Cohaesibacter gelatinilyticus: one gene and its partners. The protein of the gene in region 3 interacts with the protein of the main gene of each other region in a pairwise test. Links are inferred from orthologs where the notes say so. Each region holds a gene or a part of one and is shown on either strand. Other genes may lie near its edges. The genes, in order: nth, groL and mdeB.

What was found.
Region 1: the proteins of mdeB (region 3) and nth interact in binary tests that used the Escherichia coli proteins (3 or more experiments, as listed by UniProt). The link is inferred for Cohaesibacter gelatinilyticus from one-to-one orthologs.
Region 2: the proteins of mdeB (region 3) and groL interact in binary tests that used the Escherichia coli proteins (3 or more experiments, as listed by UniProt). The link is inferred for Cohaesibacter gelatinilyticus from one-to-one orthologs.

What each region holds. Positions count from the first base shown.
Region 1 is NZ_OBEL01000003.1:228,372-231,332, forward strand. Bases 86-2,887 are described here. They hold nth (endonuclease III), read right to left. Parts: upstream 1,976-2,887; coding sequence 1,196-1,975; downstream 86-1,195. Other genes in these bases: CRO57_RS14960 (VOC family protein), read left to right, coding at 86-322; CRO57_RS14965 (DNA alkylation repair protein), read left to right, coding at 402-1,136; CRO57_RS14975 (DUF2244 domain-containing protein), read left to right, coding at 2,246-2,752. Also shown: more of CRO57_RS14960, read left to right, coding at 1-85; CRO57_RS14980 (methylated-DNA--[protein]-cysteine S-methyltransferase), read left to right, coding at 2,924-2,961. UniProt on the Escherichia coli protein: DNA repair enzyme that has both DNA N-glycosylase activity and AP-lyase activity. The DNA N-glycosylase activity releases various damaged pyrimidines from DNA by cleaving the N-glycosidic bond, leaving an AP (apurinic/apyrimidinic) site.
Region 2 is NZ_OBEL01000001.1:227,174-230,228, forward strand. Bases 64-2,959 are described here. They hold groL (chaperonin GroEL), read right to left. Parts: upstream 2,390-2,959; coding sequence 737-2,389; downstream 64-736. Other genes in these bases: CRO57_RS01015 (hypothetical protein), read right to left, coding at 64-71; groES (co-chaperone GroES), read right to left, coding at 2,478-2,765. In the rest of the region: more of CRO57_RS01015, read right to left, coding at 1-63.
Region 3 is NZ_OBEL01000009.1:71,333-74,750, forward strand. What follows is about bases 17-3,275. They hold mdeB (alpha-ketoglutarate dehydrogenase), read right to left. Parts: upstream 2,899-3,275; coding sequence 217-2,898; downstream 17-216. Other genes in these bases: CRO57_RS23175 (2-oxo acid dehydrogenase subunit E2), read right to left, coding at 17-203; CRO57_RS23185 (OsmC family protein), read right to left, coding at 2,933-3,275. Also shown: more of CRO57_RS23175, read right to left, coding at 1-16; more of CRO57_RS23185, read right to left, coding at 3,276-3,418. UniProt on the Escherichia coli protein: Component of the pyruvate dehydrogenase (PDH) complex, that catalyzes the overall conversion of pyruvate to acetyl-CoA and CO(2).

The DNA of each region.
Region 1 (2,961 bases), on a different replicon or contig from region 3:
TGACTGGTATGTTCACTTGCAGTCTGTGGAAGATGAGAAAGTGAATATCGCTATTCTGCAAGGTGACCATGAAACGATCCCGAAACCGGCACGAGGGAAGGTCAGTGGTCTTCTTTTAAATTTCGAGGTTGATGATGTGGATGCTGAATATCGACGCGCACAGCAAAACGGCCTTGTCATACATCTGCCGATTAAAGACGAGGCATTCGGACAGCGACATTTCATAACGTCCGATCCAAATGGTGTTCTGATTGATGTTATTAAGATTATCCCGCCAAGTGAGGAATTTTTGAAGCAGTATGCCGATGGTGTGCCTGCATGATTGAGAAGAGATTATCTTGGTTACCGGATATGCTCCGGAGCCAAGATGACCGGGCGGTTTTGAAAGTTGGATGAGCAAAATGGCAAAAAAACTAAAATATTGGTTTGATAGGGATTGTGCTTTTAAAATTGCGACTGCGATCAAACCTCATTTCGAAGCGCTGAATATCGAAGAATATGCAGATATGGTCGAAAAGGGAATCGATGGTCTTGAACTCAAAGACCGTGTTTTTGTAATGGCGCAAGCTTTGCGTGTTCATATGCCTCGTGATTACAAAAAAACTTCACAAATATTGCACAAATCGCTAGGACCGACTCTCGAAACGGAAGAAGGGATGTTCTCCAAGGGGTATTGGCTCATGCCGGTGGCACGGCTCGTTGAGGAGTTCGGTACAGATTACTTTGATATTTCGATGGATTTATGCGCCGAGATCACCAAACGAAACACCTCGGAATATGCTGTCAGGCCATATATCGAGCTCGATCCGGAAAAGGCACTTGATTTTATGAAGAACTGGGCTGGCTCGGAAAATGCGCATGTCCGTCGACTGGCCGTTGAAGGGGGACGCCCACGTCTACCATGGGCCAAACATCTTCCCATCTTCATTGAAGATCCCGAACCCATGCTCGATCTGGTAGAGCCGTTGAAGACGGATCCGTCAAGATATGTTCGCAAATCTGTGGCCAACCTCATTAATGATGTTTCCAAGGACCATCCGGAACGGATTGGTGAGCTGGTCAAGGATTGGTCGACCATCGATCACCCATATACCCAATGGATTTTGAAACATGGAACACGGACATTACGAAAGTAGCCTTTTATCGCCGGCCAAATTTCGGATTTTGGCGATATCCGACAATTGCAGACTATTGTTTAGCCGGTAAATTCACCGGTATTGTCTGGTTGCCCCTGTTGGTTTTCATATGAATCCAGTTCTACGATCGGTGCAGGAACGCTATAGGTCTTGTCCTTGAATGTGCAAAGGTCAGCGATGATACATTTTTTGCAGTCCGGTTTACGTGCCTTGCAGACATAGCGCCCGTGCAGGATCAACCAATGATGGGAATGGCGCTTGAACTCCTTCGGGATGATCTTGTCCAGAGCCAGTTCCACATCATCGACATTCTTGCCCGGCGCTAGTCCAACTCGATTGGACAGACGGAAAATATGCGTATCCACCGCAATGGTGGATTGGCCGAAGAAGATATTCAGAACCACATTGGCTGTTTTGCGACCAACACCGGGAAGGCCGACCAAAGCATCCCGATCTGCTGGCACTTCCGAACAATATTCATCAATCAGCTTTTGGCTGAGCAGAATGACATTCTTGGCCTTGTTTCGATAAAGACCAATGGTTTTGATATAGTCACGGACCTTTTCTTCGCCTAAGGCCACCATTTTTTCCGGTGTATCAGCAATGGCGAAAAGCGGACCTGTAGCCTTGTTCACGCCTACGTCGGTGGCTTGAGCTGACAGCACGACTGCGACCAGCAAGGTATAGGCGTTGCTATAATCCAATTCACCACGTGGATCGGGGCGCTGTTTGGAAAAGCGTTCAAAAAGATCAACAATCTCAGCTTTTTTCAATCGCGACCAGCGACGTCGTGTCACTTTTTTCGGTTTTGATGATTCTGGCTTTGCACTTTTGCTCATCAGATCGGTCCGGCTTTCTGGCTATCATGACTGGTGGGTCTCATCCCGCCTCTTGTCTTACAGCGCGTCCCCGAAAAGTTGAAGTACTTTTCGGATAGGGACTGGCGTGAAACAAGGAACCAAAGCAATGCGCACAAGCCAATCATCGCCAAAATGCCTTAAAGCCCAATAGGCAGGGCCTTTCGACATTTTCGTGATCCAGTTTGATATGGGAAAACACGTAAAATTCACCTATAATGGTGGAATGAGGCACAAAGACTGGAAAGTGTTTTGTCAGAAACCAGTAAGCAACCAGAAAATGAAAAGATCTACTTTCATGCTATCCTCCATCCCCATCGTTCGTTGGGGACCAAAGGTTTCTTGATCCTGATGATCTTTGTCTTTGTGGTTCTGCTAGGAGTTTCTCTCTACTTCTGGTCACTTGGTGCATGGCCTGTCATTGGTTTCGCCGGACTGGATCTTCTGGCTCTCTATTGGGCATTTCGGATCAATTATCGCGATGCACGGACCCGAGAGCGGATATTGCTGACCCGTGAGAGTCTGATCCTGACCAAAATGCCTGTAAAGGGCAAAGAAGTATCCTTTCAGTGCAATCCCTATTGGGCTCGCTTGATCACCGAGGAACAAGATGAGGAAGGCATGACACGGTTATGCCTGATCTCTCACGGCAAGAGCCTGGAGATTGGACCATTTCTCAACGCGCCAGACCGCGAAAGTCTCGCTCGAGCGCTGCAGGCAGCTTTGTTGTTGGTCAAACAGCCGCCAATGCCATCGTGAAATTGAATAGCGCAAATTTCTTGTCGTGGTTCGAGCAAGTTTCGGGTGGCGAGCATTTGTGAGCTCTCCTAGAATGACACCAGTTCGTTTTTGCAGAGGAGGCCGATCATGGAACCGGCATTGGCCAATGATTATGAGAGCCCGATCGGGCAAGGCACAAGTGAAAACACTATGGCAGATTATGATCTGATCCGCCGCTCCATTGAATA
Region 2 (3,055 bases), on a different replicon or contig from region 3:
AATATGAGGAGCGAAACATAGATGAAGTTTCGCCTGGCAAATTTGCTGGATGATAGATTGTCTGGAAACATGGAAAAGCCTCAACAAGCTAAAAAATATATCATTGAAATTTGAATGTGGGGCGCCTTGCGGAGATTGCAATCCCTGAGGGTCGCTTTAGATATCTGGCAGTTTCCATTATTTCATCTTCGAATGGGTCACAGGAGAGGCGGGGACGAGCAAAGGCAAAAAGCGCATGAGTATGAGGCAAAAGAAAAAGGCCGGATCGAATGATCCGGCCTTTTCCGTAAATCTAAGCGAGGTGCTTAGAGCTACGTGATTACATCATGCCGCCACACGTGCGCGGATGCGCACAAAGCTTAAGAATGCATGGGCATGGGGCAAATAAAAAAGCCGGATCGAATGATCCGGCTTTCTTGTAAGTCTTAGCTAGGTTAGCCAAGCGTCATGATTACATCATGCCGTCCCCGCATCGCCCGCAGGGGCTTTAGCCCCGAGGACGAGCAAAAGCAAAATGCGCATGGGCGTGAGGCAAAAGAAAAAGGCCGGATCAAATGATCCGGCCTTTTCCGTAAATCTAAGCGAGGTGCTTAGAGCTACGTGATTACATCATGCCGCCACACGTGCGCGGATGCGCACAAAGCTTAAGAATGCATGGGCATGGGGCAAATAAAAAAGCCGGATCGAACGATCCGGCTTTCTTGTAAGTCTTAGCTAGGTTAGCCAAGCGTCATGATTACATCATGCCGCCCATGCCACCCATGCCGCCCATGCCACCCATATCAGGCATTGCAGGTGCGCCACCGTCTTTAGCAGGTGCATCAGCAACCATAGCTTCGGTGGTAACCATCAGACCAGCAACGGAAGCTGCATCCTGCAGAGCAGTGCGAACAACTTTGGTTGGGTCGATGATGCCAGCTTCGATCATGTTTACGTAAGCTTCGGACTGAGCGTCGAAACCAAGGGTATCGTCGCCTTCCAGCACTTTGTTGACAACGATGGAACCTTCAACACCGGCATTTTCAGCGATCTGACGGATTGGAGCCTGCAGAGCACGCAGAACAATCTTGATGCCAGCAGCGATGTCAGCATTGTCGGAAGACAGAGCTTCAACAGCTTTGGAAGCGCGCAGCAGAGCAGTACCACCACCTGGAACGATACCAGCTTCAACAGCAGCGCGAGTAGCGTTCAGAGCATCGTCAACACGATCTTTACGCTCTTTCACTTCAATCTCGGTAGAACCACCAACGCGGATAACAGCAACGCCACCAGCCAGTTTAGCCAGACGCTCCTGCAATTTCTCACGATCATAGTCAGAAGAAGTTTCTTCGATCTGAGCCTTGATCTGAGCAACGCGAGCTTCGATGCCGTCTTTTTCGCCAGCGCCATCAACGATGGTGGTGTTCTCTTTGGAGATGTTTACTTTCTTGGCGGTACCCAGCATGTCGAGGGATACGGACTCAAGCTTGATGCCAACATCTTCGGAGATCACGGTGCCGCCGGTCAGGATAGCGATGTCTTCGAGCATGGCTTTACGACGATCACCAAAGCCTGGAGCTTTAACAGCAGCAATTTTCAGGCCGCCACGAAGCTTGTTGACTACGAGGGTAGCCAGTGCTTCACCTTCGATGTCTTCAGCAATGATCAGCAGAGGACGGGAAGACTGAACAACGCTTTCCAGGATAGGAAGCATTGGCTGCAGGTTGGTCAGTTTTTTCTCGTGCAGCAGGATGAATGGATCATCCAGATCAGCGATCATTTTCTCGGTGTTGGTTACGAAGTATGGAGACAGGTAACCACGGTCGAACTGCATGCCTTCAACGACTTCCAGCTCGGTTTCCAGAGACTTGGCTTCCTCAACGGTGATAACACCTTCATTGCCAACTTTCTGCATGGCTTCTGCAATCATGGAGCCGATTTCAGCTTCACCGTTTGCAGAAATGGTGCCTACTTGCGCAACTTCTTCAGAAGAATTGATTGGCTTGGAAGCAGCTTCAAGAGACTTATGAGCTTCAATAACAGCAAGATCGATGCCGCGCTTCAGATCCATTGGGTTCATGCCAGCTGCAACAGACTTGGAGCCTTCACGAACGATAGCCTGAGCCAGAACGGTAGCAGTGGTGGTGCCGTCGCCAGCAACGTCGTTGGTTTTGCTTGCCACTTCACGCACCATCTGTGCGCCCATGTTCTCGAACTTATCTTCCAGTTCGATTTCCTTGGCAACGGAAACACCATCTTTGGTGATGCGTGGAGCGCCGAAGGATTTTTCGATAACCACGTTGCGGCCTTTAGGGCCTAGGGTGGTTTTTACAGCGTTGGCCAGAACGTCTACGCCACGCAGCATTTTCTCACGCGCGTCAGCGCCGAACTTGACTTCTTTAGCAGCCATGATGTGCTCTTCCTGAAATCTAGATAACTTGTATATAAGGAGGGGATCCGGATCGGATCGGGTCAATCACGAGCAAAAGCTCAGCGGATTAGCCCATGATACCCATGATGTCGGACTCTTTCATGATCAGCAGATCTTCACCGTCGATTTTAACTTCGGTGCCGGACCATTTGCCGAACAGAACACGGTCGCCAGCTTTGACTTCCAGAGCAACCAGGTTGCCTGCTTCGTCACGGGCGCCGTTGCCTGCAGCAACTACTTCGCCTTCAGATGGCTTTTCTTTGGCGGTATCTGGAATGATGATACCACCAGCGGTTTTCTCTTCGGATTCCACGCGACGAACAACGACGCGGTCATGCAGAGGACGGAACTTCATTGTATGAACTTTCCTATGTCTGTTATGCAGAACACCCAAGCCCAATTAGCGGCACCTGAGCAAACTCTGCTCCTCAAAAACAAGTGTGTTAGCACTCTCCAATATTGAGTGCTAACGACGGATACTCATTTAGGCAGCTTGAGATGAGAAGTCAAGAAAGCGGAAAAGATTCTTTTTGTCGATAAGCTCTGATCTGCAAACCTGCTATTGGGGAATTCGATGTGGGGTGAGGGATGAAGAAATTGTCGATATCAATGGAAATATTGTATAAATCATAATGTCTATAATAT
Region 3 (3,418 bases):
ACTGTATCTCCCTCCCCTAAAAGCACTTCGGCTACGGTGCCAGCAGTCGGAGAAGGAACATCCAAAGTTGCCTTGTCGCTTTCGAGCACCAGAATGGTGTCGTCTTCCACGATTTGATCACCGATCGTGATCGGAAGCTCAATCACAGGAACATCATTGAAATCGCCGATATCGGGTACACGCAATTCAATTTTCTTTGTCATTGTCTTCGCTTTCTCACACAGTCCAAGGGGCAGGCTTGCCCGCGCTCATTCCAAACCTTTCAATGGCTTGCTTTTGCACGTCTGCATCGATTTTGCCTTCACGGACCAACGTTTCAATTGCTGCAAGTGCAATATTCTGACGATCCATTTCAAAGAAAGCCCGCAAAGCTTCTCGCTGATCACTACGTCCGAATCCGTCGGTGCCAAGGGCAACAAAACGCTGAGGGAGATATTGTGCAATCATTTGTGGAACGGCACGCACATAGTCAGTTGCAGCAATTGTTGGGATTTGGGTGCCAAGAGTATCTTGCAAATGTGAAGTGCGAGGTTTTTCTTGCGGCTCATAACGGTTCAGCCGCTCCATCTGCTCTGCATCGCGCGACAATTCCGAGAAACTGGTGACACTGAAGATATCGGAAGCAATATCAAATTCAGCCTCTAGGATTTTACCTGCCTCAATTACTTCCAGCAGAATGGTACCCGCACCAAGCAGATTGACCTTTGCCTTAGTGTCGGAACTCCCATTCTCGTCGACCTTATAGAGACCTTTGATAATCCCTTCTTCGCTCCCGTTGGGCAATGATGGTTGCGCATAGTTCTCATTCATCACCGTGATGTAATAGAATTCATCAATCTGCTCTTCCATCATTCGCTTGGTGCCATGATCCATAATGACGGCAAGCTCATAAGCAAATGCTGGATCATAGCTTCGGCAATTTGGAATAGTCGCTGAAATCAAATGGCTAGACCCATCCTGGTGCTGCAGACCTTCGCCTGAAAGAGTAGTCCGTCCAGCTGTTGCACCCAAAAGAAAACCGCGAGACCGTTGATCAGCTGCAGCCCAGATCAAATCACCAACGCGCTGGAAGCCAAACATCGAGTAATAGATATAGATCGGCAGCATTGGCATGCCATGTAGTGAATAGGATGTCGCTGCAGCAGTCCAGGACGACAATGCTCCCGCTTCGGTGATGCCTTCTTCAAGAAGCTGGCCATTCTGAGCTTCTTTGTAATACATCATTGAGCCTGCATCTTCCGGCTCGTAAAGCTGACCATCAGGTGCATAAATCCCGATTTGGCGGAACAAATTGTCCATTCCAAATGTGCGCGCTTCATCTGCAACAATAGGCACCAGACGCGGGCCGAATGCTTTGTCTTTCAGCATTCCGCCCATCATGCGTACGACAGCCATGGTCGTCGACATTTCCTTGCCATTTGCTTCCAACGCAAATTTGGCATATTTCGTAATATCTGGAACCTTGGCCAATGCCGGCTCCGGCGCCTTCCGAACGCGGGCTGGCATGTATCCACCAAGAACCTTGCGACGCTCGTGGAGATATTGCATTTCCTCGCTATCGGCATCAGGCGTGAAGATGCGCATGTTTTCGACATCTTCATCTGTCATGGGCAGTTCAAAACGGTCGCGGAATTGGAACAGTGCATCGGTGTCCAATTTTTTGGCCTGATGGGCAATCATGCGCGATTCACCAGCACCACCCATGCCGTAACCTTTCTTCGTTTTGGCGAGGATGACCGTTGGACGCCCTTTGTGAGCCTTTGCAGCAGCAAACGCCGCGTATAGCTTTCGGAAATCATGGCCACCACGCTTGAGATTGTTGATCTCCGCCTCGGTCATATGTTCCACAAGGGCGGCGCTGCGTGGATCGGCATTGAAGAATTTCTCACGATTATAATCGCCATCCTTCGCACCCAGATTCTGATATTGGCCATCCACGGTTCCTGCAAAGCGGCTTAAAAGGATATTTTCCTTGTCACGGGAGAAAATTTCATCCCATTCAGATCCCCAGAGAACCTTGATCACATTCCAGCCAGCTCCGATGAACAGAGATTCCAATTCCTGAATTACCTGGCCATTGCCACGAACGGGACCGTCCAGACGCTGCAAGTTGCAATTGATTATGAAGGTCAGATTATCAAGACCTTCGCGGGCGGCCAGGGTCAAACCAGCAATCGATTCCGGTTCATCCATCTCTCCATCACCGTAAACACCCCAGACATGGCGGCCTTCGGTATTGCCTAGACCACGTGCCTGAAGATACCGCATATATCGTGCCTGATAGACCGCACTCAACGGACCAATTCCCATAGATCCGGTGGGAACTTGCCAAAAATCCGGCATCAACCAGGGGTGCGGATAGGAGCACAGGCCATTGCCTGCTACTTCCTGACGATAATTGTCCAGTTGTTCACGGCTCAGGCGTCCTTCAAGATAGGCTCGCGCATAAATGCCAGGTGCAGAATGTGGCTGATAATAGACCAGATCCCCACCAAACTCATCCGTACGGGCTTTGAAAAAGTGGTTGAAACCAACCTCAAAAATCTCCGCTGCAGAGGCATAGCTCGCAATATGCCCCCCCAAGCCGCCATAGGCTTCGTTTGCCCGGACCACGGTCGCCAAAGCATTCCAGCGAATGATCGATGTCAGTCGATTTTCAATTTCCAAGTTGCCCGGATACGATCCCTGCTGTTCAACAGAGATCGTATTTCTATATGAGGAATAAGGCTGCTCTCCCGTTAGCAATCCCTCCACACGAGCTGTCTCTTCAAGCGCCTTGAGGATGAATTGTGCACGTTCATCTCCTGCGGCTTCCTTGGTGCTGATGAGAGCATCAAGCCATTCCTGTGTTTCAGCTGGATCGATATCTGCTTGAGGGTTTTGCGAACGAGTTTGCATAGGCTTAATCCTAATTATTATTTGAATTTGGGCTTCAGTCAGTGACCGTTGTGCTGATGATCTCACCCATCAACTGTACTGGATTGATAACCGTCTGAGCATTGGGACTGTGAGCGATTGCTTTGCGATGCAGTTCTTCAAACTGCTCGGGCGTACCATTCCCGGCTACATGAATTTTGTAGTTTATTTGCGGGAACCCAACAGGGGTGTTTGTGGTAATTCCCATAAAGCCACGCAAATCAAGCTCACCGTCAAAATCTATTTTTACGGATTCCAGCTGGATCCCTGCAGCACTCGCTCCTGCAAGAAAAGCGACCATCATGCAAGATCCCAAGCCAGATAGCAGAAGCTCCTGAGGATTTGGTCCGTGATTGTTTCCCATCAACTGACGTGGTTCATCCGCTTTCCAGGAAAAGGATCGGTTCACACGATGGGGGCCTACCATCATTGGTTTTGTCGATATATTTGATCGAGTACCACTTTCCCAATCAATTTCGATTCCATAGTTCATCACACCCTC